Regions from separate parts of the Bacillus vallismortis genome, predicted to be linked through region 1. Evidence: riboswitches for the same ligand, from Rfam matches in the RefSeq annotation. Region 1 holds a riboswitch; the other holds the start of a gene.
The links. A riboswitch is a leader RNA that binds a small molecule or an ion and turns the genes downstream of it on or off. The one in region 1 is predicted to bind S-adenosylmethionine.
Positions count from the first base shown of each region.

Region 2: it holds a riboswitch for S-adenosylmethionine, as region 1 does, so the genes downstream of both, metI (cystathionine gamma-synthase/O-acetylhomoserine thiolyase) here and BV11031_RS10170 (phosphoadenylyl-sulfate reductase) in region 1, are expected to answer to the same signal.

Region 1 is NZ_CP026362.1:1,861,859-1,877,408, forward strand. It holds gene sirB (sirohydrochlorin chelatase) at 1-520, opposite strand, end outside; gene cobA (uroporphyrinogen-III C-methyltransferase) at 523-1,296, opposite strand; gene cysC (adenylyl-sulfate kinase) at 1,395-1,988, opposite strand; gene sat (sulfate adenylyltransferase) at 2,001-3,149, opposite strand; gene cysP (sulfate permease) at 3,198-4,262, opposite strand; gene BV11031_RS10170 (phosphoadenylyl-sulfate reductase) at 4,274-4,975, opposite strand; SAM riboswitch class I at 5,136-5,241, opposite strand; gene pyrE (orotate phosphoribosyltransferase) at 5,386-6,018, opposite strand; gene pyrF (orotidine-5'-phosphate decarboxylase) at 6,015-6,734, opposite strand; gene BV11031_RS10185 (dihydroorotate dehydrogenase) at 6,703-7,638, opposite strand; gene pyrK (dihydroorotate oxidase B electron transfer subunit) at 7,638-8,408, opposite strand; gene carB (carbamoyl-phosphate synthase (glutamine-hydrolyzing) large subunit) at 8,405-11,620, opposite strand; gene BV11031_RS10200 (carbamoyl phosphate synthase small subunit) at 11,605-12,699, opposite strand; gene BV11031_RS10205 (dihydroorotase) at 12,696-13,982, opposite strand; gene BV11031_RS10210 (aspartate carbamoyltransferase catalytic subunit) at 13,966-14,880, opposite strand; gene pyrP (uracil permease PyrP) at 15,026-15,550, opposite strand, start outside.
Region 2 is NZ_CP026362.1:2,243,417-2,258,966, reverse strand. It holds one part of gene BV11031_RS12190 (IS3 family transposase) at 1-850, shown strand, start outside; gene BV11031_RS12185 (GNAT family N-acetyltransferase) at 954-1,376, opposite strand; partial or broken gene BV11031_RS12180 (YjcG family protein) at 1,380-1,894, opposite strand; gene BV11031_RS12175 (esterase family protein) at 1,931-2,653, opposite strand; SAM riboswitch class I at 2,818-2,938, shown strand; gene metI (cystathionine gamma-synthase/O-acetylhomoserine thiolyase) at 3,007-4,128, shown strand; gene metC (cystathionine beta-lyase) at 4,121-5,293, shown strand; gene BV11031_RS12160 (GNAT family N-acetyltransferase) at 5,323-5,868, opposite strand; gene BV11031_RS12155 (DUF819 family protein) at 5,924-7,114, opposite strand; tRNA gene BV11031_RS12150 (tRNA-Val) at 7,288-7,360, shown strand; gene BV11031_RS12145 (response regulator aspartate phosphatase) at 7,639-8,796, opposite strand; partial or broken gene BV11031_RS12140 (antibiotic biosynthesis monooxygenase) at 9,081-9,362, shown strand; gene BV11031_RS12135 (hypothetical protein) at 9,556-9,825, opposite strand; gene manR (mannose transport/utilization transcriptional regulator ManR) at 10,363-12,309, shown strand; gene BV11031_RS12125 (fructose-specific PTS transporter subunit EIIC) at 12,459-14,411, shown strand; gene manA (mannose-6-phosphate isomerase, class I) at 14,427-15,374, shown strand.

The DNA.
Region 1 (15,550 bases):
TGTAATTCGGGCCGCATGCTGTCAAAAAGCACGGGATGACTTCCTTGACAGGAATCATCTTTTGAAGAAGATTGGCAATACCGGTTACGTCTCTTTTTACAGCGGGATCTGAACTTCCCCTCCCGATGAGCACGACTCTGGCATTTTCATACGGAACACCTATGTCCTTCATTCGGTGATATACGGCCTTGACCACTTCTTCATCAATCCCGATCGGCTTTCCGTATGAAACACGGATCGAAGGATATCGGGATGCAACACGCGCAATTTCTTCCGGAATATCCTGTTTTGCATGTGCAGCTGTTAAAAGAAGCAGAGGCACCACTGCGATATGAGTGGCGCCTTGTTTCACACATGCTTCAAACCCAGTCTCAATTGTCGGCTCCTGAAGCTCTAAAAAACTGATTTCCTGTACAGGTGCAGGGACGTGCGCCTTGCATCCTTCCAAAAAGGCCGCGGCTTCTTGCTGCGCCTTTTTTACCCGGCTGCCATGGCCGACATATAAAATGGCTTGTTTCATTTTTACAACGCCTCGCTTAAATCTTGTTTTTTTAGTTCAGATTCAAACCATTCCAGCTTATAGTGATAATTTACAACATTTCCAATGACAATTAAACTCGGATTTTTAATATCTTCTTTTATCACCGTTTCTGAAAGGGTATCAACTGTACAAAAAACAGATTTTTGCTTGTCCGTTGTTCCCCAGTGAATAAAGGCTGCCGGCGTAGATCCGCACCTGCCGTTTTCAAGGAGTTTTCTTTCAATCTGCTGCACGTTTTTGATACCCATATAGATAACAAGTGTATCAATTCCTGTGGACAGCGCTTTCCACTTTTCGTCAAAATCTTCTTCTTTTTTATAATGACCCGTTACAAAAGCGACGTTAGAGCCCGCATCTCGATGAGTAACAGGAATCCCCGCGTAAGCCGCTGCCGCAATTCCTGATGTAATGCCAGGGATGATTTCAAACGGAATTCCGTTGTCAGAGAGGCATTCCGCTTCTTCTCCCCCTCTGCCGAACACAAAAGGGTCTCCGCCTTTCAATCTGACAACGATTTTCCCTTTTTGCGCATACTTCACAAGAAATCGATTAATGGTTTCCTGCTTCATCGTATGAAAATCTGGAAGCTTCCCGCAGTAGATCAGGTCTGCTTGCTCTTTGGCATATTGTAAAATTTCTTTATTTACTAATCTGTCATATAAGATGACATCAGCTTTTTCAATGGCTTTCAGTGCTTTAATTGTCAGCAGATCAGGGTCACCGGGACCCGCTCCTACAATATATACTTTCCCCATCGTATTTCCCCCGATCTATTCGAGTTCTTCCAGAAACATTCACTGTCATGTTGTTCTCGCTTGCATTCCGGCATCTGTAAAGAACACAGCAGATCATATTAGCTCAATTTTCGTTCAACAAACTCAATCAGCTGGTTTTTACAAGCTTCACGGTCATGCTGTCCTGAATCAAGAATGAGTTCCGGTGCTTCCGGCTCTTCATAAGGAGAATCAATTCCTGTGAAGAAAGGAATTTCCCCGTTTCTTGCTTTTTTGTAGAGCCCTTTCGGATCTCTTTGTTCACAAATATCGAGATCGCATTTAATGTATACCTCATTGAATTCGCCTGCTCCTACAAGCTGGCGAACCTGTTCCCTGTCCTCACGGAAAGGAGAGATAAAAGCAGTAATCACAATGGTGCCCTGCTGGACAAACAACTTCGCCACCTCTCCGATTCGGCGGATGTTTTCTTTTCGGTCTTCGTCAGAAAAACCAAGATCCTTATTTAAACCGTGCCGAATATTATCTCCGTCCAGAACAATGACTTGATAGCCCTGCTCAAACAGTTCTCTTGCAGCGGCATTGGCAATCGTTGATTTACCTGAACCGCTTAATCCTGTCAGCCAGAGAATGGAGCTTTTGTGCTTGTTTTTTTGTTGGTACTCTTCTTTTGTAATAGAGGCTTCATGCCATACGATATCGCGATTTGTCACTGCCAGTCCCCCTTAAAATACGCCTGCTTCTTCTTTTTTCTTCATTCCTCTGATCAATACTTCTACGACTTCTGCGCGGCTGAATTCAGCAGGCGGCAGCACACCGTCTCTCAACATGCCTCTCACCTTAGTGCCTGATAAAATGACGTGATGCTCTCTGCCGTGAGGGCAAGTTTTCGCTGTTCCCATATTTCCGCATTTTTTGCAGAAGAAGCTGTGCTCGAATTTTAGCGGTGTAATCCCGAGTTCTTCAGGTTTAAATGTGTCAAACAGCTCCTGCGCCTCATATGTTCCGTAATAATCGCCTACACCAGCATGGTCGCGCCCGACGATGAAATGCGTGCAGCCGTAGTTCTTTCTGACAAGCGCGTGGAAAATCGCTTCTCTCGGCCCTGCATAACGCATCGCTGCTAAGAAGACACCAAGGAACACGCGATCTTTCGGATAATAATTGTCAAGAAGCACTTGGTAGCTTTCCATCCGCACGTCAGCTGGGATGTCATCAGATTTCGTTTCACCTACCAGCGGGTTTAAAAACAAACCGTCTACTGTTTCAAGAGCGGTTTTTTGAATGTATTCATGTGCTCTGTGAACAGGATTTCTTGTTTGGAAACCGACAATTGTATTCCAGCCATTTTCTGCAAACTGGCGTCTAGTTTCTGCCGGTTCGAACGTAAATTCAGGGAACTGTTTTGAAGCTTTTTTAATCAATGTGATCGGTCCGCCCACATATGTATCGCCGCGGCTGAACAGCTTTTTAACACCCGGGTGTTTCTGATCGTCTGTTTTGTACACATTGACTGCTTCTTTTTGTTTGTCAGGCACGTACAGGTCTTCAATTTGTACCACGCCGTATGTTTCTCCTTCATACGTTAACTTTACCGTTTCACCGACTGACAGATCAGCTGCTTTTTGAGCGCTGACCGGGAGCGTGATCGGGAGAGACCAGACAACACCGGAAGAAAGTCGCATGTTTTCAACAACAGATACGTAATCTTCTTCATTAAAGAAGCCTTCGATCGGGCTGTACCCGCCGATTCCAATTAACTCTAAATCTGCAAAAGATATCAAATCAAGTTCAATTTCTTTTTGAATGCTGCTTATATCATATGATTCATCTACTCTGTTTACTAATGTTCCTCCGTGAGGTGCTAAGCTCATAATATCCACTTCCTCCTAGTTAACATATAAAAAAACTCAGATTAATAATCAGATTCCCCCGCCTTGTTCATGGACAGATCGCCTCTCTTTACGTATGGCCTTCGTCAGGCTGACGGCACCCACCGTCGCTAAGAGCACGCTTACCATGATAAAGATTGCATAATAATCCGCTTTTAAAAACAAGGATACGAGCATATAAGAAATCGATAAAGATAAAAACGGCGATACAATCCATACCTTCAGCATCGTTTGAACAACTTGTTTATGGAACACATTCGGACCGTTTTTTGCCATGCCTATTCCGATAATAGACGATGACGTGACTTGAGCCAAAGGCACCGGCATCCCAAATACAGAACTGATGATCACCAGTCCCGCTCCTGTACTGGATAAGAGAATGCCCTCTCCTTTTGAAAATCTCGTAATTTTCTTCCCGTTTGTTTCTAATACCCGCCGGCCTAATAACAGCGCGCCAAGTGCAACAAAAACCCCTCCGTACCAGGTTCCTTTCGCGACATCCAGCACACCGGCCGCAACTAACGGGCCAACGGCATTCGCCACGTTGTTCATGCCAGCAGAGAACGCTTCGAAAAATCCGGCACCTAACAACGCAATGCCAAGGATTTTTTGCTTTTTAGACGATTTCAATTCAATCTTAAAATAACGAAACAGCTTATACACGAAATATGTGAAACCGAAAGCGAACAGCGGGACAAAAATCCAAAACGACACAATGACCAGAAGGCTGTTCACAAACAATACCTTGTAAGCCACTCCCACGCCGACAACAGCGCCGACCGTTACTTCACTTGTCGACAAAGGAATGCCGAGCAGGTTAGCTGTAAAGAGTGACAGCGCAGCGGCTCCAATAATAATGCAAACAACCGTCAGTGTAATGGTCTGCTCAGGGATAATCCCAGAGCTGATGGTTTTTACAACCTCGCCCCCGCCAATGACCGCTCCAGCGAGCACACCGACTGCGCACAGAATTAAAGCGTATGTTTTCTCTTTGATGGCTCCAGAGCCGTAAGCAACTCCCATCGAAGCTGCAGCGCCGCTTGCACCAATATTCATCGCGAAAAACAAGCTAAATAAAATAGCGGCTAATTCCATTTTACAGCTCCTTATTCATGCAGTCCGCATTCTGTTTTCGCCATACCATTCCATCTTCCTGAGCGTAAATCCTCTGCAGTAAAAGCTGGAGCGGTACAAGGCGCGCAGCCAATACTTGGATATCCTTGGTCATGAAGCGGATTGTAGTCCAGCTCATTCCGGGATGTGTATCTCCAAATGTCTTTCCAAGTCCAGTGGATAAGCGGACATACTTTTACTGATTTGAATTTTTCATCTTTGTTTAAGAAATTCGTATTGGCACGACTCGGCCCTTGATCACGGCGCAGACCGGAAAGCCAGGCCGGATGTCCCGAAAGCGCCTCTCTTAAAGGAACGATCTTTCTGAGATAGCAGCATTGATTCGGTTCTCTCTCCCACAGTTTGTCGCCATATTCACCAGCTTGCTCCTCAAGCGTGAGATCTGGTTTTTTCAGGATGATATGAAGACCCGGGCAACGCTCTTTCACTCGTTCAATCGTTTCATAGGTTTCTTTAAAATGAAGTCCTGTATCAAGAAACACAATCTCTGCGTCTTTTTTCACTTTATAAATTAAATCAATCAGAACGATTCCCTCAATTCCGAAACTGCAGGCATAAACAAGCTGATTGCCGTAATGGCCGTATGCCCACTTTAAAACTGACAGCGCTCCTTTATAAGGATCGTCTTCCGGAAATGTAATCGTTGGCTCTTCCCAATTATCGTACGTTAACATTTCTTCTTTCCTCCTTTCGGAGACAAACAGTCGCTTTCTGCTGATTGCCTTTTTCCAATTGTAATGTCATGCGCGGCTGCGGTGATTGCCGCCATCCCTTCTTCCTCTTAAAATAAAAAACTTTCGATCCGGCGGAAAGAAAGACAAGAACAGCATGCAGCCCTTATCTTTCAAAATGGATTTCATTTTGCTGGAAGTAGCACCTTACAAACTGTGCAGGTTGCCGGGCTTCATAGGTCCAGTCCCTCAGCCGCTCTTGATAAGTTTTTAGATTTGTAGTAAATTTTAGCACAATTCTAACATAAGTCAACCCGACTTTTTTTATAGGATTAATAAAAAAACAGACCTCGGGGCCTGTTTTCAACTGCATCAAGGCTTTGAGGCCTCTGTGCATCTGCGAAATTTATTTGTTATTTTTTAAACCAATCTTTTGACTCGGGATTTCGTTTCCACGTTTTCAGCTTTTCTAAATCCCCTGAATGAATATTTCCGTTTTCAAGCGCGACCTGTGTGAGCGCATCATAATCAGTTAAAGAGTAGTATGGCAGTTCTGCCTTCTCAAACGCTTCCTGCGCTTGAGAAAGCCCGTACGTAAAGATTGAGACGACACCAAGCACTTCACAGCCAGCCGCTTGTAAAGCTGCCGCAGCTTCAAGCACGCTGCCTCCTGTAGAGATTAAGTCTTCAATGACGACCGTTTTTTGCCCCTTTTGCACGGCTCCCTCAATCTGATTGCCTTTTCCGTGCGCTTTCGGCTTGCTTCTCACATAACACATCGGAAGGTTCAAACGGTCAGCCGCCAGAGCAGCATGAGGAATACCGGCTGTCGCTGTACCCGCAATCATTTCAGCTTCAGGAAAATGCTCTTCGACAAGCTTGTGGATGCCTGAGGCCACATCATTTCTGACTTCCGGGAAAGATAGCGTAAGGCGGTTGTCACAGTAAATTGGCGATAAAATGCCGCTTGCCCATGTAAATGGCTCGTTCGGGCGTAAAAATACAGCTTGAATGTCTAATAAATGTTTTGCGATGGTTTGCTTCATGACTTGAATCCCTCCCATTCGAGTTTGACAGCTTCATAGGCTTTTACTGGGTTTTTCGCTTTTGTAATCGAGCGTCCTACTACAATTGCGGATGACCCTTTCTCTCTTGCAATTGCAGGTGTCGCTACGCGGATTTGGTCATTCGCAGCGTCTTCTGACAGCCTGATCCCTGGAGTGACAGTCAGAAATGAAGACGGCACCGCTTGGTAAATGGCTTTTGCTTCATGAACAGAGCAGACCACTCCATCCAATCCGCTTTCTTCTGTTAGTTTGCTGTAGTGGACGACCGTGTCAATCAAAGGCTTTTCGATCAGCAGTTCATCTTTCATGATTTGTTCAGATGTGCTTGTCAGCTGGGTTACCGCGATAAGGGAAGGGCGTTTTTTCCCGGATGGCGTCCCTTCTTCTAAGCCTTCCAGAGCTGCTTGCATCATTTTTTTGCCTCCGGCCGCATGAACATTGACGAGGTCTACCCCAAGAGCGGCTAAGCGCTTCATCGCTTTGTGCACAGTGGTCGGGATGTCATGAAGCTTTAAATCTAAAAACAGCTCGCACTCTCTTTCTTTTAGTTGTTTAACAATCGACGGCCCTTCTTGATAAAAAAGCTCCATTCCAACCTTTACAAATAACGGTTTTTGCTGAAAAGGCGCTAAGAACGCAAGTGTTTCTTCAGCTGATGCAAAATCAAGCGCGATGATGGGCAGGTCGTTTTTCATGGTTCCAGCTCCTTCCGATACATTCTTCAATTGATTCATAGCCGTATTGGCGCAATACAGATGGCAGCTGTTCAATCATGTCCGGGCATGCAAAAGGATTCACAAAGTTTGCCGTTCCGACAGCGACCGCGCTTGCTCCTGCGAGAAGAAACTCCAGTGCATCTTCTGCCGTCTGCACGCCTCCCATTCCGATAATCGGGATGTTGACAGCCTGGCTGACTTCATACACCATGCGAATGGCAACCGGCTTCACAGCAGGTCCGGAGAGCCCGCCTGTTTGATTCGCTAATATCGGCTTGCCTGATGTTAAATCAAGCCTCATGCCGATTAGTGTGTTAATCATCGTAAGACCGTCCGCTCCCGCCTCTTCGATCGCTGATGCAATTTCTGTGATATTTGCCACATTCGGAGAAAGCTTCACATAAACGGGCACATCTGAAACCTCTTTAACCGCTTTTGTCAAATCGGCAGCCATTTCCGGGTTCGTGCCAAAAGCGATTCCGCCTGTTTTCACATTCGGGCAGGAAATGTTCAACTCAAGTGCATGAACGTTGGGCGCTTTACCGATATTCGCCGCGACCTGTACATAATCCTCGACTTTGGAACCTGCGACATTGGCGATGATCGGCGTATCAAACTGCTCAAGCCATGGCAGCTCATTTTGCAAAACGCTTTCCAGCCCCGGGTTTTGCAGACCGATCGCATTGAGCATTCCAGCGCCAGTCTCGGCTACCCTTGGGGTCGGATTCCCGAAGCGAGGCTCCTTTGTCGTCGCTTTGATCATAATGGCTCCGAGACAAGATAAATCATAAAAACGCGCAAACTCTTTTCCAAAACCGAAGCAGCCTGATGCAGGAATGATCGGATTTTTCAAATCAAGTCCCGGCAATTTCACCTCTAGCATTACAGCGCCACCTCCTGAGCTTTAAATACAGGTCCGTCGAGACATACTTTTACGTAGGATGTCTCACTTTCGTTTGTGTGGCACACACACGCGAAGCATGCCCCAATACCGCAACCCATTCGTTCCTCCATGGACAGGTAAACTTCTTTATGGGCATAATCCTGCTTTAACGCCTTCAGCATCGGTGTCGGCCCGCAACTAAGAAGAATATCAAACTCTAAGTTTTTCTGTTTTATCACATCTGTGACAAATCCGGTCTCCCCATAGCTTCCGTCAGCTGTTGCGACATATGTGTCCCCGTATTGCCGGCACTCTTCTTCGTAAAAAATATCCTTTGCCGATTGGAATCCTAACACGTGTATGACCTTTATCCCTTTTTCGTGCAAGCGTTTCGACAGCTCTTGGAGAGGCGGCACACCTACACCGCCTCCCACCAGCAAAGCCGTCTTTCCGGGTTGGACTTCATTGACAGGAAAGCCATTTCCCAATGGTCCGAGGACATCCACAAGTTCCCCTCGTTGCTTCAGAGATAAGAGTCTTGTCCCTTCCCCATCTACTCGATAAATGATGGTGACTTCATTTTTTTCAAAGTTGACGTCGGCGATGCTGATTGGCCTTCGCAAAAGAGGCGTAACCGCTTCGCTCACTTTAAGATGGAGGAACTGCCCCGGGGTTGTAAACCCTTGGACAAGTTCCCCTTTCAGAACCATTTGATACACCCGGTCTGCAATTTGCTGGTTAGAACATACTGTCAAATACGCTTTTTTCATATTGTGACTGCCGCCTCCTGATTTGTGTTGACTGCCGGCATTTGATCAGCACGGAATGTCATGCTTTCAAGCACTCGCAATATCGCTTCTGCCGTATCTAATGACGTCAAGCAGGCAACACCGTTTTCTACTGATTCACGTCTGATTCTAAATCCGTCTCTTGCCGGCTGCTTTCCTTTTGTCAGCGTATTGATGACAAACTGCGCTTCTCCGTTTCTGATCACATCAAGCAAGTTCGGGCCGTCCTGGCCGATTTTTCCGACGACCTTCGCTGGAATGGAGGCTTCTTTCAGATAACCTGCCGTTCCTTCCGTCGCTAAAATGTTGTAGCCGATCGCATGAAACCTCTTAGCGACAGCAAGCCCTTCTTCTTTGTCCTTATCAGCCACTGTTAAAAGCACGGAACCGTAGTTAGGGATTTGAATGCCTGAAGCAATCAACGCTTTATAGAGCGCTTTTTCAAGGGTGGAATCTTTCCCCATGACCTCACCAGTTGATTTCATTTCAGGGCCTAGCGTAATGTCCACTCTTCTCAGCTTAGCGAAGGAGAAGACCGGTGCTTTTACAAACACCCCTTGCTGTTCAGGCTGAAGGCCCTCGGCGTAGCCGAACGCAGCCAGTTTTTGGCCGAGAATGACTTTTGTGGCGAGGTTCGCCATTGGGATACCCGTAATTTTACTTAAGAACGGTACGGTTCTGCTTGATCTTGGATTGACTTCAAGCACGTACACTTCGCCTTGTGATAACACGAATTGGATATTGAGCAACCCGACAATGTTCAGCCCTTTGGCTAATGCGATCGTGTATTGTTCAATTTTTTTCTGAATGTCTTCTGTGAGAGACTGAGGCGGATAAACCGCGATTGAGTCTCCGGAGTGAACGCCCGCCCGTTCAATGTGCTCCATAATTCCCGGAATGACAACTGTTTCACCGTCAGATACTGCATCCACTTCAATTTCTTTCCCGGTTAAATATCTGTCAATTAATACAGGGTGCTGCGGATTGATTTTGACTGCGTTTTTCATGTAATGAAGCAGCTCTTCCTCATGATACACAATCTCCATCGCCCGGCCGCCAAGTACATAGGAAGGGCGCACCAATACCGGATAGCCGATGTTACTCGCGATGCTGACCGCCTGCTCAACTGATGTCGCTGTTTTGCCAAGCGGCTGCGGAACACCAAGAGCTCCAAGCGCTTGTTCAAATTTATCCCGGTCTTCCGCACGGTCTAAATCTTCTAATGAAGTCCCAAGGATGTTGACTCCGCGTGCAGAAAGCTCGTCTGCCAGGTTAATGGCAGTTTGTCCGCCAAACTGTACGACAACCCCCATTGGCTGTTCGAGATCAATGATGTGCATGACATCTTCAATCGTAAGCGGTTCAAAATACAGCTTGTCTGAGATGCTGAAGTCTGTTGAAACGGTTTCCGGGTTGTTATTGACAATAATGGCTTCATAGCCTGCCTGTTTAATCGCCCACACAGAGTGAACAGTTGCGTAGTCAAACTCAACACCCTGACCGATTCGAATCGGACCGGAACCAAGCACGATCACACTTTTCTTTTCTGTAACGACAGATTCATTTTCCTCTTCGTATGTGCTGTAAAAGTATGGCGTTTCTGATTCAAATTCCGCAGCACACGTATCTACCATTTTGAATACCGGCGCAATTTCCGCTTGCTTTCTTAAGCTATAAAGCTCCGATTCTTTCATTTTCCACTCACGGCTGATGTACTGATCAGAGAATCCGAGTTCTTTTGCCTGTCTCAACACATCCTTATCGCCCGCTTTTGCCTTCAGTTCTTTTTCAAACTGTACGATTCCGAACAGCTTATGCAGGAAGAAAACATCGATTGTGGAAAATTCATGGAGATCTTCTACCGTGTAGCCTCTTCTGTACGCTTCAGCTAAGTAGAATAAGCGTTCATCACCGGCCTTTTTAATTCGTTTTTCAAGAAGCTCATCTGAAATGTCAGCAGCGTCTTTCAATTCAAGATGATACACATCCGCTTCCAGTGAACGCACAGCCTTCAGCAGTGACTCTTCGAGCGTGCGGCCGATCGCCATGACCTCTCCTGTCGCTTTCATTTGCGTGCCGAGCTTTCTGTTTGCTGATTCAAACTTATCAAACGGCCAGCGCGGAATTTTGGAGACGACATAGTCAAGAGCCGGTTCAAATGCTGCATATGTTTTTCCTGTTACCGGATTCATCATTTCATCTAACGAAAGGCCGACGGCAATTTTAGCAGCAAGCTTCGCAATCGGATATCCCGTCGCTTTTGACGCAAGAGCGGATGAACGGCTGACACGCGGGTTTACCTCAATAATATAGTATTGGAAGCTGTCTGGATCTAAAGCGAGCTGTACGTTACACCCGCCTTCAATTCCAAGCGCGCGAATGAGTTTTAATGATACATTCCGCAAGAGCTGATATTCGCGATCGCTGAGCGTTTGGCTCGGCGCGACAACAATGCTGTCGCCAGTATGGATTCCGACCGGATCAATATTTTCCATATTACAAACGACAATGGCGTGGTCTTGGCTGTCTCTCATGACTTCATATTCGATTTCTTTATAGCCGGCGATGCTTTTTTCAAGCAGACATTGGTGAACCGGGCTTAATTTTAAGCCGTTCTCAACAATTTCTTTCAGCTCAGTTTCATTCGAGCAGATGCCGCCGCCTGTTCCGCCTAATGTATATGCCGGGCGGACAATGACAGGGAATCCAATTTGGCTGACGAAGGCTTCTGCTTCTTCCAGGGAGTGGATGATCTCACTTTCAGGCACCGGTTCATTCAGCTCATTCATCAGTGTTCTAAACAAGTCGCGGTCTTCAGCCTGCTGAATCGCAGACAGCTTCGTTCCAAGCACTTCGACGCCGCACTCTTCCAGCACGCCTCTTTCAGAAAGCTCAACCGCAAGATTCAAGCCGGTTTGGCCTCCAAGAGTAGGAAGAATCGCATCCGGTCGCTCTTTTCTGATGATTCGCGTCAGGAATTCAGGAGTGAGCGGTTCGATGTAAACCTTGTCAGCCATTTCTGTATCTGTCATGATCGTGGCAGGGTTTGAGTTGACAAGGATGACTTCATAGCCTTCTTCTTTCAACGCAAGGCAGGCTTGCGTTCCCGCATAGTCAAATTCTGCTGCTTGGCCGATGATGATCGGTCCAGACCCGATTACTAAAATTTTGTTAATGTCTACACGTTTTGGCATACCGCTTCCCCTTCTTTCTCTGTTGTTTCGATCATTTCGATGAATCTGTCAAATAGATGGTTGGCATCCTCAGGGCCTGGCGAAGCTTCGGGATGATATTGAACCGTAAATGCCGGTAATGTTTTATGCTTGAGCCCCTCAATCGTATCGTCGTTAATTGCGATATGTGTCACTTCCAGCTCTGTTTCGCTGATGGATGACACTGTATAGCCATGGTTTTGGGATGTTAAAGCTACTTTTCCGGTGGCCAGCTCTTTTACCGGATGGTTTGAGCCCCTGTGGCCGAATTTCATTTTTTCAGTATTCGCTCCGCACGCCAGCGCAAATAACTGGTGGCCGAGGCATATTCCGAATAATGGCACTTTTCCGAGAATACCTTTGATCATTTCAATCGCTTCAGGCACATCTTTCGGATCTCCAGGTCCATTAGAAAGCATGATGCCGTCCGGTTTCAGCTGAAGCACTTCTTCCGCTGTAATGTTGTAAGGCACAACAATAACGTCGCATTTCCGTTTGTTCAGCTCTCTAAGAATGCCGTGCTTCATGCCGAAGTCAACCAAGACGATACGCTTGCCTCTTCCCGGGCTCGGATATGCTGTTTTGGCTGATACTTGGGATACTTGATGTCTCGGGAGTTCAGTTTCAGTGAGCCTTTTCAGCACTGCTTCTATATCTTCATCTGGTGCAGCGAATGTTCCTTTCAGCGCGCCTGATGTGCGGATCATTCTTGTCAGTTTTCTTGTATCAATCCCCTGCAGTCCTGGAATGTTTTTCATTTTTAAATATTCGTCTAAAGTGTATGCGGAACGCCAGTTTGAAGGCAGTTCACACAATTCTTTGACGACCAGCCCTTTTACAAAAGGGGTAATGGATTCAAAATCATCACGGTTAATGCCGTAATTCCCAATAAGCGGATACGTTAATGTTACGATCTGCCCGCAGTAAGAAGGATCAGATAAAATTTCCTGATAACCTGTCATTCCCGTGTTAAAAACGACTTCTCCCATGCTGTGTTCTAAGCTTCCGAAGGCTTTTCCCTCGAATACCGCTCCGTTTTCCAGTACTAATCGTCTCTTCATTTGACAAGTCTCCCCTCTTCATAAGCAAGCTTCCCTGCCGCAATTGTGGCGACCGGCCAGCCGGTGCAGCTGATGCCGTTGAATGGTGTGTTTTTTCCTTTTGATAAAAATGTCTCTTTGTCGATCGCCGCTTCTTTTTCCAAATCAATTAACGTCATATCGGCAACTTGCCCCGTTTGTAATGTTCCGTATGGGAGACCGAACGCTTCGCATGGTTTGATTGTCATGTAGTCAATCAGCTGTTTCAGCGACCAGCTGCCATTTTTGACAAAGTGTGTGTAAAGAAGCGGGAATGCTGTTTCTAAACCGACAATTCCGAATGGCGCCAGCTTCATTTCTGTGTTTTTCTCTTCTTCTGTATGCGGCGCATGATCTGTTGCGATAAAATCAATTGTTCCATCTAAAAGACCCTCGATTAAAGCAGCTCTGTCTTCTGCGCTGCGAAGCGGAGGATTCATTTTATAATTTGTGTCAAGTCCTGGAATGTCCTCATCACAAAGGAGCAAATGATGCGGTGACACTTCTGCTGTCACTTTGATTCCCGCTTTTTTCGCATCACGCACGACCCTGACAGACTCTTTTGTGCTGATATGGCATACATGGTAATGGCAGCCTGCCGCCTCAGCCAGCAACACATCGCGGGCAATATGAACCGATTCACACACAGAAGGAATGCCGTTGAGCCCGTTTGCTTTTGAGAATGTTCCCTCATGCACACTTCCTCCGTAAATTAAGGAGTTGTCTTCGCAATGTGCAACAATCGCTTTGTCGATCGCAGCTGCCCGTTTCATCGCTTCATACATCATTCCTGCTGTCTGTATACCGACGCCGTCATCTGTAAAAGCAAATGCTCCGGCTTCTGTTAAAGCTTCAAAGTTTGTCATCTCATCACCGATTTGTCTGATCGTAATGGACGCATATGGAAGAACTCTGACACATGAGGTTTCTTTAATTCTGTTTTGCACCCATTCCATTTGCTCTTTCGTATCAGGAACCGGCCGCGTATTCGGCATTGCCGCCACAGTTGTATATCCGCCGCGCGCCGCTGCTTTTGCTCCGGTTTCAATGGTTTCTTTCTTCTCACCGCCCGGCTCTCTGAAGTGGACGTGGAGATCGACAAACCCAGGTGAAACGAGCAATCCGTTTGCATCAATGACCGTTTCTCCCTCCGCTGCATCAAGCTTGCCGACTTCGGAGATGATTTCTCCTGTCACTCGAATATCCGCTTCTGTTTTTTCACCATTTTCGTTAAGTATCCAGCCGTTTTTAATGAGATATGACATACGCTGCTTCTCCTCTTTTCACTTTGGTTTGTAAGGCACGCTGTATCACTGCCATTCTGATAAATACGCCGTTTTGCATTTGCTTGAAGATTCTTGATTTTTCGCTTTCTACTAAGCTGTCATCAATCTCCACTCCTCTGTTTACCGGAGCAGGATGCATAATGATCGCATGCTGCTTCATACGCTCAGCCCGTTCTACGGTCAAGCCGTATTTGTTTAAATAACCGTCTTGGCTACGAGCGGACTGATGTCTTTCATTTTGAATGCGCAGCAGCATCACGACATCGGAAGACTCAACTGCTTCATCCATTGAGACATATGTGCCGAATGTGTTTTCTTCATCTTGCCATTCCGAAGGACCGGAAAACAGTACGCGGGCACCCAGTCTTGCCAAAACCTCCGCATTCGACCTTGCCACTCTGCTGTGCTTGATATCGCCGTGAATGGAGACGGTAAGACCTTTGAATGTATTGAACTCTTCATAAATCGTCATGACATCAAGCAGTGATTGTGTCGGATGCTGGCCGCATCCGTCCCCGGCATTCAGAATCGGAATATTCACCTGGCTGGCAAGCTCTTTATAGTACTCATCTTCACTGTGCCTGATGACGCATACGTCCACACCGATTGATTCAAGCGTCCGGATGGTGTCATATAGGGTTTCGCCTTTTTGCACGCTTGTGCTTGTTCCATCAAGGTTCAGGACATTCATGCCCAGCTTTTTTTCCGCGACTTCGAAGCTAAACCGTGTTCTTGTGCTCGGTTCAAAAAACAGGTTCGCTGCAAATTTCCCCGCAAGCCAATTGTCTGTTTTTCCGCTTTTGAGATCGTGTGCTGTTTGAAGCAAATCTTTGATTTCCTCAGTGCTGAGTTCACTCATCGTCGTTAAATGCTTCATGTTCTTTCCCCTCTCATTTCAACTTTAAGGCTGAAAAAAACCCCGGTCTAAGATAGACTCGGGGTATGGTTAAATAGAGGGCAGCATTGAAGCTTCCTTCTCTTCATAACCCTTCCAAGCCTCTCTGGACTTTCATTAAAAGGTTTTAAATATGATGTTGTTCAGATGTATCCACCTGCTCTTCTTTCGCCTGCGGAAGAATCAGGTTTAAAATGACACCGACAATCGCAGCAAGCGCCATTCCTGATACTTGGAATCCTCCTTGAGACACTTGGATAAACGCGCCTCCTACACCAATCACAAGGATAACCGATGTGATAATGAGGTTTCTGTTGTTTTCATAATCAATTTTGTTGTCTATCAGCATTCTCAGACCGCTTGAAGCAATGATTCCGAACAGCAGGAAGGAGACGCCTCCCATGACCGCTGACGGCACTGAACTGATCAGCGCTGAGATTTTGCCGATAAAGCCGAAGCATAATGCAATTACTGCAGCGCCGCCGATGACAAAGACGCTGAATACTCTTGTAATGGCCAGCACGCCAATGTTTTCTCCGTAAGTCGTTGTCGGCGGACCGCCGATCAGGGAAGCCAGAATTGTCGCCACGCTGTCACCCATGATGGAGCGATGAAGCCCCGGCTTTTTAATGAAATCTTGTCCGACAACTTT
Region 2 (15,550 bases), 380 kb from region 1:
AGTTGATAGCAAAACGTCAGTCGAACTTGTAGAAATATTGCACAGCACAATGACCGTGCAGGATATCTGTATTCATTTAGGTATCTCTCGGGCGTCTTATTATCGTTGGAAGAAGAATCTGATGAAGGATCATCCCAAACGCCATTTGGAAAAACAAATCGGCACGTTGTGCCGAGAGCACAAGTATCGATATGGATATCGAAAAATCACAGCCATATTAAAAAAGGGAATGTGTATTAACCATAAAACGGTTCAGCGTATTATGCAGAAAAATCAGTGGCAGTGCCGGGTTAAGGTGAAAAAGCGCAAGAAGAATGGGCAGCCATATGCCGTGGTCGATAATATATTAGATCGGAACTTTCAGTCTGATCATCCTCTTGAAAAACTAGTAACGGACATCACGTATTTGCCTTATGGACAGAAGCAATTGTACCTTTCCAGTATATTGGATGTATACAATGGAGAAGTGATTGCTTTTACGATTGGAGATAAGCAGGACACAGACTTTGTCTTACACACACTTGATCAACTGCCAACACTGCCTGAGAACTGCGTGTTACATAGTGACCAAGGATCTGTGTATACATCTTACGAGTATCAGAAAGCTGTTAAAACAAAAGGCATTACCATGAGCATGTCCCGTAAAGGGACGCCCGCTGATAATGCCTCCATCGAATCGTTTCATTCCTCACTAAAGTCTGAAACGTTCTATCTTAACAGCATTGATCGAACCACGACCGCCATCGTAGAACGCACTGTCATAGAATACATTCATTATTATAACAATTTCCGTATTCAAACGAAACTAAACAACCAATCACCGATAAATTATCGGCAATTGGCTGTTTAAAAGGTGTTTTGATCCCTGTCTTAAAAACGGGGGTCAGTCCCATCCAGAGAACGGTTTTTTATGTGCTTGAAAAAATCCGGATCTCAATAGACCCGGATGCTGTTTAGTCTTTCATCATTTGTACGTGGGGAATGCCGGCATCGAGGAATTCTTTTTCAGAAATCACACGATACCCGTGTTTTTTGTAAAACGGAACAGCATGCGTTTGCGCGTTTAACATGAAGCCCGAAGCACCGCCGTCCGCGGCCGCTTTTTCGAGCGCTTTCATAATGATGCCGCCGACACCGGAGGAGCGGTGGCTTTTCAATACGCAAATCCGCTCTAACTTGCCGTAGCCGTCCTTCATACGCCATCTTCCGGCACCGACAGGCTTTTCGCCGTCATATACGACGATATGCTCAGACTCATTTTCAAGTTCGTCAATTTCTTCTTCAGCAGGCACGTTTTGTTCTTTGACAAAGACTTCTTCTCTTACATAAAATGCGTCTTTCATTTGTTGTTCATTTTTTGCGATAACTGCTTCCAAATATTATTCTCCTTTGCCTAGCAAAAAGGTTTCATATACGGTCCATGATCCGTTTTCAAGCTGGTAAAGTAAGTGAAAACGATCAATGATTTCTTCATGCGACACTTCCTGCATTTTTAATTGTCCCAGAACATCCGAATGCTCATCGTCGGAAAGATTTTGGCCGACCGTCACATGCGGGACAAAAGCGTATTCCTGTTCACCAGCCAGCACACCGGTGTATAGTTTTTCATTGAGTGTTTTTAATTCTTCCGTCGGTTCTGCTTTGATGTAAATGACATTATTGACAGGCGCAAATGAGCTGTATTTTGTCAATTTGAGAACGACCGGATGGGACTCCCTTGCGATGGCTCTCAGATGTGATACTAGCTGATCGGCTTTCTCCTCCGCCAATTCAAACGATGATCTCAGCGTCATATGGGGCGGGATCAAGGAATAGCTCGGATCATAGCGCTTTCTGTAAGAGTTCGCAAGGTCTTGGAGTTTTTTGATGGAAATAAAACGATTCCGTATTTCATATTATGTCCCTCCTGGAAATAAAGTATGATTGAGTATTAAAGCATTTTTTTCAGCGCCGGCGTGATAAGCGGCTGCCAGTATGTCCATTTGTGGTCTCCTTCAAATGGCTCATACTCATAATCTGAAAGCTTCTTCTCCAGCAGCTGTTTCAGCTCACGGTTCGGTTCTGTAAAGTCCAGAATGTTCCCGTCAGTCGTGTGGACGTCAGTTTCTTTCGTGCCGATTTGGTGATAAATAGAGAGGTGTTCAATATTGTCCGATTGCTTCACGGCCTCCAATACATGCTTGTCAACATAGGGAGACTGCATAATGATGTTTCCGAACATATTCGGATAATCGAGTGCTGTCATGAGCGATATGGTTGCTCCGAGCGAATCGCCGATTAGCGTGCGTCCGTAGCCGACATGATAAGTAGGATACTCATCATCCGCAAACGGTACGAGCTCATGGGCGATGAACCGTTTATACGCCGAAAATTTGGAGCCCTCCGGATGATAGGTTTTTCTGCGTTCATCAACATCCTTATAAGGAACACCGATAATAATACTCCGGTCAATTTCACGTTTGGACAGCAATTCCTCGACCTGCCTGCCAATTCTCCCCAGCCTGAAATAATCGTGGCCGTCCTGCGCGATAATAACATGGTATTTATAAAGAGGGGAGTAGTTGGACGGCAGATAAACGAGCAATGTCATTTCCTCGTTAAGCTCTTTCGAAAAGAATTTCTTTTCTTGCACTGTGCCGTTTTTCGGTGCCATAATACATTCCTCCAGGACAACTAGACTTTCTTGCGTTTTCCATTATTGTACCATGAATTATTAGAAATTTCTCTCTTTAAACCGTTCGGAACTCGAAGAAAAAAGTATTGAAATAAACTGCGAATTAAGTTAATATAAAACAATCAGAAAATTGAAATCGATATTTCTTATCGTGAGAGGTGGAGGGACTGGCCCTTAGAAACCTCAGCAACCGGCCTGTTTTGCATATGTGCAAAGCGCCAAGGTGCTAAATCCAGCAAGCGTTTTATGCTTGGAAGATAAGAGGAAGCGTTTAAACCCCTTCTTCTTATGAAGAAGGGGTTTTTTATTTTGAAAAGGGAAGGTGCAGCTATATGTCACAGCATGTTGAAACGAAATTAGCCCAAATCGGGAACCGAAGCGACGAAGTAACGGGGACAGTGAGTCCTCCTATTTATTTATCAACAGCATACCGCCACAGAGGGATCGGTGAATCAACCGGATTTGATTATGTCCGCACAAAAAATCCGACACGCCAGCTTGTGGAGGACGCGATCGCCAGCTTAGAGAACGGAGCGAGAGGGCTTGCCTTCAGTTCGGGAATGGCGGCCATCCAAACAATTATGGCGCTATTTAAAAGCGGAGACGAACTGATCGTTTCATCCGACCTATATGGCGGCACGTACCGCTTGTTTGAAAATGAATGGAAAAAATACGGCTTGACCTTTCATTATGATGATTTCAGCGACGAAGACTGTTTACGCTCCAAGATAACGCCGAATACAAAAGCGGTGTTTGTGGAAACGCCGACAAATCCGCTCATGCAGGAGGCGGACATTGAAAAGATCGCCCAGATCACAAAAGAGCACGGTATTCTGCTGATCGTTGATAATACATTTTACACACCGGTCTTGCAGCAGCCGCTTGAGCTGGGAGCCGACATTGTGATACACAGTGCAACCAAGTATTTAGGCGGGCATAACGACCTGCTTGCAGGGCTTGTCGTTGTGAAAGATGAACAGCTTGGAGAAGAAATGTTTCAACACCAAAATGCCATCGGTGCTGTCCTGCCTCCATTTGATTCATGGCTTCTCATGAGAGGAATGAAGACGCTGAGCCTCAGAATGCGCCAGCATCAGGCAAACGCGCAGGAGCTTGCGGCGTTTTTAGAAGAGCAGGAAGAAATTGCGGATGTGCTGCATCCCGGAAAAGGCGGCATGCTGTCCTTCCGTCTGCAAAAAGAAGAGTGGGTGAACCCGTTTTTAAAAGCGCTGAAGACCATTTGTTTTGCGGAAAGCCTCGGCGGGGTGGAGAGCTTTATTACATATCCAGCCACACAGACGCACATGGATATTCCTGAAGACATCCGCATCGCAAACGGGGTTTGCAATCGTCTGCTGCGCTTTTCGGTCGGAATTGAACATGCGGAGGATTTAAAAGAAGACCTAAAACAGGCGTTATGTCAGGTCAAAGAGGGAGCTGTTTCATTTGAGTAATCACAATTGGACGCTGGAAACCCAGCTCGTGCACAATCCATTTAAAACAGACGGTTCAACAGGGGCCGTCAGTGTGCCGATCCAGCATGCATCAACATTTCATCAATCTTCATTTGAAGAGTTTGGCGCATATGACTACAGCCGCTCAGGCACGCCGACAAGAACAGCGCTCGAAGAAACCATTGCCGCACTGGAAGGCGGAACGAGAGGATTGGCTTTTAGCTCAGGCATGGCTGCGATCTCGACAGCATTTTTACTTCTGTCACAGGGCGATCACGTTCTTGTGACAGAAGATGTATACGGCGGAACCTTCCGCATGGTGACAGAGGTGCTGACCCGGTTTGGCATTGAGCATACGTTTGTCGACATGACGGACATGAATGAAGTGGCGCGGAATATCAAACCAAACACGAAGGTCATTTATATGGAAACACCGTCAAATCCGACACTTGGGATTACTGATATAAAAGCGGTGGTTCAGCTCGCAAAAGAAAACGGCTGTTTGACCTTTCTGGACAATACCTTCATGACACCGGCACTGCAGCGGCCGCTTGATCTCGGCGTGGATATTGTGCTTCACAGCGCAACAAAGTTCTTGAGCGGACACAGCGATGTGCTCTCAGGCCTGGCTGCTGTCAAGGATGAAGAGCTTGGAAAGCAGCTGTATAAGCTGCAAAACGCATTCGGCGCCGTCCTTGGCGTGCAAGATTGCTGGCTTGTGCTGCGCGGATTAAAAACATTGCAGGTCCGCTTAGAAAAAGCAAGCCAAACAGCGCAGCGGCTTGCGGAATTTTTCCAGGAGCATCCGGCGGTGAAACGCGTGTATTATCCGGGTCTGGCTGATCATCCGGGCGCTGACATTCATCAAGGCCAGTCGGCGGGAGCGGGCGCCGTGCTATCATTTGAGCTTGAAAGCAAAGATGCCGTTAAGAAATTAGTAGAGAATGTATCACTTCCGGTCTTTGCTGTAAGCCTTGGCGCCGTGGAATCGATTTTGTCCTATCCGGCAACGATGTCTCACGCGGCAATGCCGAAGGAAGAGCGTGAAAAACGCGGCATCACAGACGGACTGCTCCGTCTCAGTGTCGGTGTCGAAAACGCAGATGATTTGAAACGTGATTTCGAACAAGCGCTGAAAGAAATTGCGCCAGTGGCGGTTCGTTAAAAAAGAAGCCGGGGATGGCCCGGCTTCTTTTACTGTTCATCATCTGGATTCAGAATCGCGAGTACTTGGTGATCCTCCCAAACGCCGTTGATTTTCACATTTTTACGGGCAATGCCCTCTTTATGAAACCCCGCTTTTTCCAATACACGCATCGATCCGAGATTGCGGGGCATCACACCGGCTTCAATACGGTGCAGTTTCAATTCGTGAAACGCAAAATCAACAATCAATTTGACGGCCTCTGTCATCAGGCCCTTTCCATTATGGGCTTTGTCTAAAAAATACCCGATGAACGCCGTTTGCAGCGCCCCGCGGATGATTTGAAAGAGCGAAACCGTGCCGATTAATGTATTGTCTGACGCAGTGAAAATGCCAAAATGATACTCTTCATCCTTCTCCAGTCTTTGCTGATACTCAGTTATTCGTTTTCTTTGCCCTTCAACCGTATAATAATCGTCTGCGCGTATCATGGAAAACTGTTCAAAAAAATCCCGGTTTTCGCTTTGCAGCCGCAGATGTTCTTCCGCATCCTTTACCTCTAAAGGTCTTACATAGATGTTTTTTCCTTTTAGCATACAGTAATCTCCCCAATCTTCTTACATTATTCTAAGGAAACTGCAATTATCCTTTTTATAAAAAAGAAGAAAACCAATTTCCCAAAAAGGTGCCGACATAGTTCCCGATTAAGTAACCGAGCGTACCGACAAGCATGATGGGGGCAACAAGCTCACGCCATCCCTTGGCAATTGCCATCGCAGCCGCTGTCGTAGGCCCCCCGACAGCAGCATTGACAGCGAGCAGAATTTCCTCAAACCGCACGCGGAATAATTTTCCGACGGCTAAGGAAACAGTTAAATTGCTGATCGCAACAACTAAGACAAATAATAGAATAAGAGGCGCATTGGTGACGATTAAGCGCAAATCTGCAGGAATGCCGATCACCACAAAAAATAAATAAATCAAAAAGGTTCCAAGCTCCTGAGATCCATTGAGCCTTTCAAAAAAACGCGGGAAAAGAAAAATGATAAGAACCGTTAAAGACGTAAGCATTAGATACTGATCGCCAAGCGTTCCGGTCAACAGGGGATGAGAAAAAAGGCTTTTAAAATAGCCGGAAATCTTCACACTAGCCGCAACAAGCGCAAAAGCAGCACCGGTATTAAAAGCGATATCCTTTAAAGAAATGTCCTTCCGTTTCCAATAGCTTTCTGCACTGTTTCCGCTCTTTCCATCGGCTTTCACTTTTTCTTCAAACGGCATAGCATAATGCCGCTGAAACCATTTCACTGCAGGAATGCTGATTAAGATCAAAAACAAAAGTGCCATCATAATATTATCAGCCACAACGGCAGCCGACACATATTCCCCCGGCGTCTCAAATTTCGCCGCCATCGCCGCAAAATTGATCCCGCCGCCGATATAAGAAGCGCTGATCATTCCGCCGATTTTATCGAGGTAAGGAATATGCTGATTGAACAGAAAAAAAGCAAGGACGCTCCCAAGCACAGTTCCGACGGAGCTAATCAGAAAAATAAACAGTAAACGCCTGCTTTCCTTGAAAATCTGCCGCACATTGATCTGAAACAGCAAAAGGGGAATCGCCAGCGGCACCACATAAGACCAAACAGTATCATATACAGGCGATTCAACAGGAAGAACTCCTATATTTGTAAACACCATAGCACCTAAAAGCGCAATGATAGCGCCAGACACAGCGGACGCCCACTTAAAGCGCTGCTCCAGCCCGATGCTCACTGCTGCCCACACCGCAATAAATCCCCACAAAACCCAAACATCATCAGAAGAAATCAAAGAATGCAATCCTCTATCACCCCTATTATTAGAAAATTAAGACATATTATAATAGCCGATGAACAGAACAGCAAGTCCGAAAAAAAGTTTTTCTAAAAAAGCTGTTGACGAATAGGGGAGGAGGTTATATAATAGAACTTGTCAGAAAGACAATAATATACCCAGAAACACTTACATATCGTGATTCCGTAGCTCAGCTGGGAGAGCGCTACCTTGACAGGGTAGAGGTCGCTGGTTCGAGCCCAGTCGGAATCATAGCTTAAACCCTTGCGTAGCAAGGGTTTTTTACTTTTTATAGGGGTTGTCGGTTTTATTAATGCAGTATATGATTTAAATGAAAACACAGGAATAAATATTGAATTGAGAAGATAAAATAAAAACCCCATTTGTAAAGTCCAAAATGGGGTTGTTTCTTAATATCATATTAAGTTGCTGCTCTATCTGCGACCTTATAAGTGGACTGCTCAGAAAGAGCGTATGAAGCGCTAGATACTCCAACAACGCCAAGCAAGAGCGCTAAACAAATTGCAATTTTACATTTTTTCATTTAAATGCTTCCCCCTTTGAATTTGTTTGCGTGCTTCAATTGCCATTTGATAAAAATCGACCGCATCATGTCTATCTTCTTTGTTGGTCAAAAAATCAGCAACAGCGTATTCTTCCATATCACCATAAAGGTTTTTATCTTTGAAGAACTTGAACACTTCTCTAAGTGTTTGTAAGTCGAATGATAAATAAAGACCTTTAACCAGTTTTAATTTCTCTGTTACTTCCTGATTGTTGTGTCTGGAAGCAACCTTCTGACCTTCCTGGTACAATTCTAAAGCAGCCTTTAAATCATTCTTCTTTGCTTTGACATATGCTAGATTAAAAATCGCTTTAGACTCATATATGTGTTTGCGATCCCTATGAATTCCATAGGCGATTTGAAAATGTTTGTCAGCATTGTCAAGTTCTTCAAGGTTATTATAACATAAACCGACATTAAAATGAGCGGAACCAATTAAATGTTGCTCTCCTATTTTTAAAGCATCATCTAAAGCCTTTTGAGCTGTTTTTAAAGCATCCTCATAACACATTTTATCTAGCCAGTTTCCAAAAATAACAAACTGACATTGGATCATTTCTTTGCCATATGTTAGGTTATCCTGAGCATCTTTTTGCCCTTTAAATATAGAGTATGCACGCTGAGCATAATTCATGGAGAAATGAGTCTCTTTCATATAGTAATAGACCTCTGAAACTTTGAAATAGAACTCTGCCTTATCTGTATTTGCGTTTTCGTCTAATAAATCAAGATATTTTTCAGCTTCTCGATAATATGTTAAAGCAATAACTAAATCTCTTGTTCTGAAATGATACATACCGGTGAAAAAGTGATAATAGAACTCAATTGTATTCGTAAGAGATTCAGGAGCCATACTTTCCCGTGTCTTTTTGAGATCAGAATAAACACAATCTATATTTTTAACAGAGTCAGGCTCGAGATACGACAGCATTATTTCGTGGCGTAGCTTTAATAGCTGAAGATAGACTGCTACCTTTTCATTTTTCTCCATCATATCAAATTCTTTTTCAACTTTTTGTTTCATTTCTTTTGCTTTCTCAACTCGTCCCTGCTTTATTACAACATACCAATGATTAATATCTGTAGTTACGTAATGATATGGGATTAAATCCGAAACAGACAATTGGATACCTCCTTTTATTTACATTTATTTAATATTATACCACCAAAGACACCCTCTTATAGAATTATTTTTTGAAAAATCTTTCTATTCGGACTAAAAAAGGTCAGAATAAGCATAAATAAGGATCAAATCGTCTGATACGGACCCGATAGCTTGCTTTAGAATTTATAGAAAGTTTGTTTAAAAAGGCTTCCCAATGTCGTTTAATGATTTATAAATGACTATTTTCAAGAAAATATTATAATGAAAAGCCATAAAATGGTGTGAAGAGGAGGGGGATTTCGATGCATTACATAACCGCATGCTTAAAAAGCATCAGTGATAAAGACCTTAATGAGATAATGAAGGAATTTAAAAAACTTGAGGAAGAAACGAAGAAAGAAGCAGTGTGTATTACATTTCATGCTTATCCGCTAGAATCATAAGAACGAAAAATAATGCTTTGGGAGATTTGGGAAAACGAAGAAGCTGTTAAAGCCCATTTCACGAAAAAACACCCAAAAGATGTTCAAAAACAAGAATTAACTGAAGTCGAATGGTTAATGAAATGCAATGTGAATGATTAAAAAGGCACCTTCAAAAGAGACAGTCATAGACTTTGAAACAACCACTGTACTTTATAGGAAAATTGTTGGCGGATCGGATTGTTGCCCAACTCTGCCAACGATTATTATTTTATTCACAAAGATAAGATTTTTATAGAGAGCGAGTTGGTCTCAAGAAAGAGATAAGAGAAAAATCTCTTATCTCTCATATTTTTTAATACCATCCTTGATATTTACCTGTCCATGTACCATCACTATTCTGCCAGGCATCTTTTAAATAGTATTTAACACCAGTAAATACTGTTACATTTAGAAGTTCTCCACGTGTATTGGCTGTGAGATAGATAGTTTTCAGCTCAGCCTGGGGAGTTACTTTTTCCTGGCTCGCACCATCTACAGTAGGGCTTGCAGCAAAAGCGGGAGCTGCAGAAACGAGTAAACCAAGGGACAATGCAGTACCAGTTAAAACTTTTTTCAATTTCATTTTAAACACTCCTTTAGTTTTTTTTGTTACATCAAAAGAATTCGATTTTTCGAAAAAACATCCTTGTAAATAATTGTTAATTATTTGTTAACGATTAAGAGGGGGCGGCTCTGAGGATATTGTTTCTGATGTGAATTGGATATATGGACTTTAAAATCACAATTGAGTTAAAATTTCAGGAAATATCAAAAGTAACCTTAATTTCTTATGTATTTTTATATTCATAAACTTATTTCCTGGATAGCGATCTAGATACTCACCAGAAATTTCATCTAAACCTTTTAAAATTTTCATAACATAAAATAATGCTTTACCCCTCACTATTCGAATAGATCTCTAAAATTCGTAAAAATTGCTGATCACATATCGGATTATAGAATAACTCTAATAACATAAAAACCCTTTTTTCCGGAAGCTTCGGTAAAAAACAAAACTTTTGACTCTATGATTTCACGTTATAATGTAAACGGTTACATTTATAGTGTACTTATACTATCATTTATTCAAGCGGATACTGACAGGAAGGATAGAAAACAGATGAAATACATGAATACAAGACAAAAAGAGATTTTGTATCTGTTGTTATCTGAACCTGATGACTATTTAGTTGTGCAAGATTTCGCAGACAGGGTACAGTGTTCTGAGAAAACGATCAGGAATGACTTGAAAGCGATCGAGGATTATCTCAATGAACATTCTCAGGCCCAGCTCATTCGGAAACCAGGGTTAGGCGTCTTTTTACATATAGAGGAACAGGAAAGGGCTTGGTTAAGCCAACAATTACATACAGTACATGTCCATTCTAGGCGGCGGACAGATGAAGAAAGAATGCTGCAAATGGCTTATGACTTATTAATGAATGTAAAGCCTGTTTCCGCAAAAGAAATGGCCGCTCAGCATTTTGTCAATCGATCTTCTATTAAAAAGGATCTATGTGCGGTAGAGGAGTGGCTGAAGCGATTTGATCTCACACTGGTTTCGAGGCAGCGGCTTGGATTAAAAGTTGAAGGGAACGAAAAAAATAAAAGAAAAGCACTGGCAAGAATATCTGATTTGATTGAAAGCACCGAGTTTGCAAGCCAATTTATGAAAAGCCAGTTTTTAAGTTATGAAGTCGACTTTGTGACGAAAGAAATCAAAGCATTACAAAAAAAGCATTCTCTCTATTTTACAGATGAAACATTTGAGAATTTGCTGCTGCATACTTTGTTCATGGTTCGCCGGATCAAAATGAAACAGCCGATCTCGTTGTCCCCAAAAGAAATGGCGGCCGTAAAAAGGAAGAAAGAATATCAATGGACATTTGCTTGTTTGCAACGGCTTGAGCCGGTTTTTGCCATCCGTTTTCCTGAAGAAGAAGCCGTGTATTTAACATTACATATATTGGGCGGGAAAGTTCGTTATCACTTACAGCAGCAAGAAGAGACCCTTGAAAACGCTGTGCTTCCTAAGGTGGTAAGGCATTTAATCCATCGTGTTTCAGAGCTGAAAATGCTGGATTTTCACAAAGATCAGGATTTGATTAACGGATTGAGCATTCATTTGAATACTGTGTTACAACGGCTGAGCTACGATCTTTCTGTATCAAATCCTATGCTTTATGACATCAAAAAGATGTATCCTTATTTGTTTCACCTGATCATTGACGTTTTGGAAGACATCAATCAAACGTTTGATCTTCATATTCCCGAGGAAGAGGCGGCATATTTGACACTGCATTTTCAGGCAGCGATCGAACGAATGCATCACAGCAGCGAGACGCGTAAAAAGGCGATCATCGTCTGCCACATGGGCATTGGGATGTCACAATTGCTGCGGACGAAAATTGAACGGAAATGTCATCAAATCGCTGTCATGGCTTGTATCGCAAAATCGGATTTAGCGGACTTTATAAAAAAGCATGAGGATATTGATCTTGTCATCTCCACCGTTGCTTTGGAATATATAACGATTCCTCACATTGTTGTATCACCGCTTTTAGAGCCTGGCGATGAGAAAGAATTGAACGTATTTGTCGATCAGCTTGAAAAATCGCAACGCGAAAACAAAACATTTCAAATGCTGAACAATACAACGCCTTTTTTGGTATTTTTGCAGCAAGAAGCAGAGCACCGCTACAAGTTAATTGAACAGCTGTCGATTGCTTTGTTTGAGAAAGGCTATGTTGAAAAAGAGTATGCGGTTCATGCGGTGATGAGGGAGAAAATGGCGGCGACAAATATCGGGGCAGGCATAGCCATTCCTCATGCAAACGTTAAATATATCAAACAATCAGCCATCGCGATTGCCACATTAAAAGAACCGCTTGATTGGGGAAATGAGAAAGTATCGCTTGTTTTTATGCTCGCTGTCAAACACGAGGATCAAAATATGACAAAGCAGCTGTTTCGTGAGCTTTCATATCTCAGTGAGCAGCCGGCTTTCGTCCAGAAGCTGACGAAAGAAACAGACATCATGACATTTTTATCTTATTTGGATTATTAAAGCAGGGATTGATTCCTTGCTTTTTTTGTTTATAAGGAAAAATGCCTTTATTTCCGAAATTAACGGTAAAATAAAGCCATTTTTACAGCCTGATTTCAGTATACAGTTGAGACAAGATCTTATGATTCATAGTGTAAAGGAGGATGTATATGAAACTGTTGGCGATAACCTCTTGTCCGAACGGAATTGCCCATACGTATATGGCAGCGGAAAATCTGCAAAAAGCTGCCGACAGATTAGGCGTTTCCATCAAAGTCGAGACCCAGGGCGGAATCGGAGTGGAAAATGAGCTAACCGCGGAGGACATTCGGGAAGCGGACGCGATCATTATTGCGGCAGACCGCTCGGTAAACAAAGACCGGTTTATAGGCAAAAAATTGCTGTCTGTCGGGGTTCAGGACGGCATTCGCAAACCGGAAGAATTGATTCAAAAAGCACTTAGCGGGAATATCTCGGTCTACCATCCCGCTTCAAAACCGGTATCAACCAATCAACAGGAGAAGAAACAAAATCCGATTTACCGACATTTGATGAACGGTGTTTCGTTTATGGTTCCTTTCATTGTCGTCGGCGGTTTATTGATAGCGGTTGCATTAACGCTTGGGAGCGAAAAAACGCCAAAAGGCTTAGTCGTTCCGGATGATTCTTTCTGGAAAACGATTGAACAGATCGGCAGTGCTTCATTTTCGTTCATGATTCCGATATTAGCCGGGTATATCGCCTATAGTATCGCTGATAAACCGGGGCTTGTGCCTGGGATGATCGGCGGATATATTGCAGCGACTGGAAGTTTTTATGACAGCGCAAGCGGCGCCGGTTTCCTCGGCGGTATCATAGCCGGATTTTTGGCCGGCTATGCTGCCCTTTGGATCAAAAAATTAAAAGTTCCAAAAGCAATCCAGCCGATTATGCCGATTATTATTATCCCGGTGTTTGCATCACTGATTGTAGGTTTGGCGTTTGTGTGTTTGATCGGCGCACCTGTAGCCCAAATTTTCGAATCTTTAACGGTATGGCTGGCAGGTATGAAAGGGTCGAGCTCGATCCTGCTGGCATTGATTTTAGGTGCGATGATCTCATTTGATATGGGCGGTCCCGTAAACAAAGTGGCATTTCTATTTGGATCGGCCATGATCGGAGAAGGAAACTATGAAATTATGGGACCGATTGCCGTCGCCATTTGTATACCGCCGATCGGCCTCGGCATTGCAACGTTCTTAGGAAAAAGAAAGTTCGAGGCATCTCAAAGAGAAATGGGGAAAGCGGCATTTACGATGGGACTCTTCGGTATCACTGAGGGAGCCATTCCATTTGCGGCGCAGGATCCTCTTCGGGTCATTCCCAGTATTATGGCGGGTTCTATGACGGGTTCTGTGATTGCGATGATTGGAAATGTCGGAGACAGAGTGGCGCATGGCGGACCTATCGTCGCAGTGCTTGGCGCAGTTGATCATGTTTTGATGTTTTTTATTGCTGTGATTGCGGGATCTCTTGTCACTGCTCTGTTCATCAATGTATTAAAAAAGGATATTACGGTGGCGTCCCCTGTGCTCAGCGAAACTACACCGCCAAGTGAAGCTGCTGCGGCGAAAGAAATAACGCAGCCGACTCAAGCCGAAAGCCAAAAAGCCGGGATGACGGAAATCAAAAAACTGACAGACATCATCAGCCCAGAGCTGATTGACCCACATTTATCCGGAGAGACCAGGGACGACATTATTGATGAAATGATTCAACAGCTGTCACAGAGAGGTATGCTGCTGTCCGAGAGCGGGTTTAAACAAGCCATTTTGAAACGTGAACAACAAGGCACAACGGCGATTGGCATGAATATCGCAATTCCGCACGGAAAATCTGAGTCGGTCAGGGAACCGAGTGTTGCCTTTGGGATCAAACGATCAGGCGTTGGCTGGAACAGCCTCGATGGATCAGATGCGAAATTAATCTTTATGATAGCTGTCCCGGAAGATAGCAGAGGGAACCAGCATTTGAAAATATTGCAGATGTTATCCCGGAAACTAATGAATGACAGTTATAGGAACCGGCTGCTCTCCGTGCAAACAAAAGAAGAGGCATACAAGCTGCTGGATGAAATCGTGTAATGCGGGGGGATTTTCATGACGACTGAACCGTTATTTTTCAAGCCTGTTTTCAAAGAGAGGATTTGGGGCGGCGCCGCTTTAGCTGATTTCGGTTATCACATTCCGTCAGAACGAACAGGGGAATGCTGGGCTTTTGCTGCTCATAAAAATGGGCAAAGCGTTGTTCAAAACGGGATGTATAAAGGGTTCACGCTCTGCGAATTATGGGAGCACCACAGATATTTATTCGGACAGCTTGAAGGGGACCGTTTCCCTCTGCTTACAAAAATATTAGATGCGGACCAAGATTTATCCGTTCAGGTGCATCCGAACGATGAGTTCGCCAATATACATGAAAACGGAGAGCTCGGAAAAACCGAATGCTGGTACATCATTGATTGCGAAAAAGACGCAGAGATCATTTACGGCCACAATGCAAAAACAAAGGAAGAACTGATCTCGATGATTGAACTTGGAGAATGGGAGGAGCTTTTGCGCCGCGTAAAGGTAAAGCCGGGGGATTTCTTCTATGTGCCAAGCGGTACCGTTCATGCGATTGGAAAAGGCATTCTCGTTTTAGAAACACAGCAGAATTCTGATACAACCTACAGATTATATGATTACGAGCGAAAAAATGCAGAAGGCAATATGCGCGAGCTTCATCTGGAGAAGAGCTTAGAAGTCATAGAGGTTCCATCCATTTCAGATCGTCACACTATTCAATATGAACAAACAGATGATTTGCTTACAACCACGTTTGTTGAATGTGCTTACTTTACAGTGGAAAAATGGCGTTTAACAGGAGCTGCGACATTAAAACAGCAAAAACCGTTCCTTCTGGTCAGTGTGATTGAAGGAGAAGGCCGTATGATCTCCGGTGTGAATATCAATACCTTCAAAAAAGGAGATCATATGCTGCTGCCGTACGGTTTTGGAGTATTTAAACTGGAGGGGCGGGCAGAGTGTATCGTCTCTCATCTATGAAACGATCTAGATAACAAGTGTATCAATTCACGCTTGGCTTGACGGTCGCAGAATGGAAAACCCTTCTTAAATGGAAGGGTTTTTTTGATGGTATGAAAGGATGTGATCAGCTTCCTTCATTTAAACCACACTCAAGCAATGCAAAATCACCAAATAAAAGAGCTGTTATTTATCGT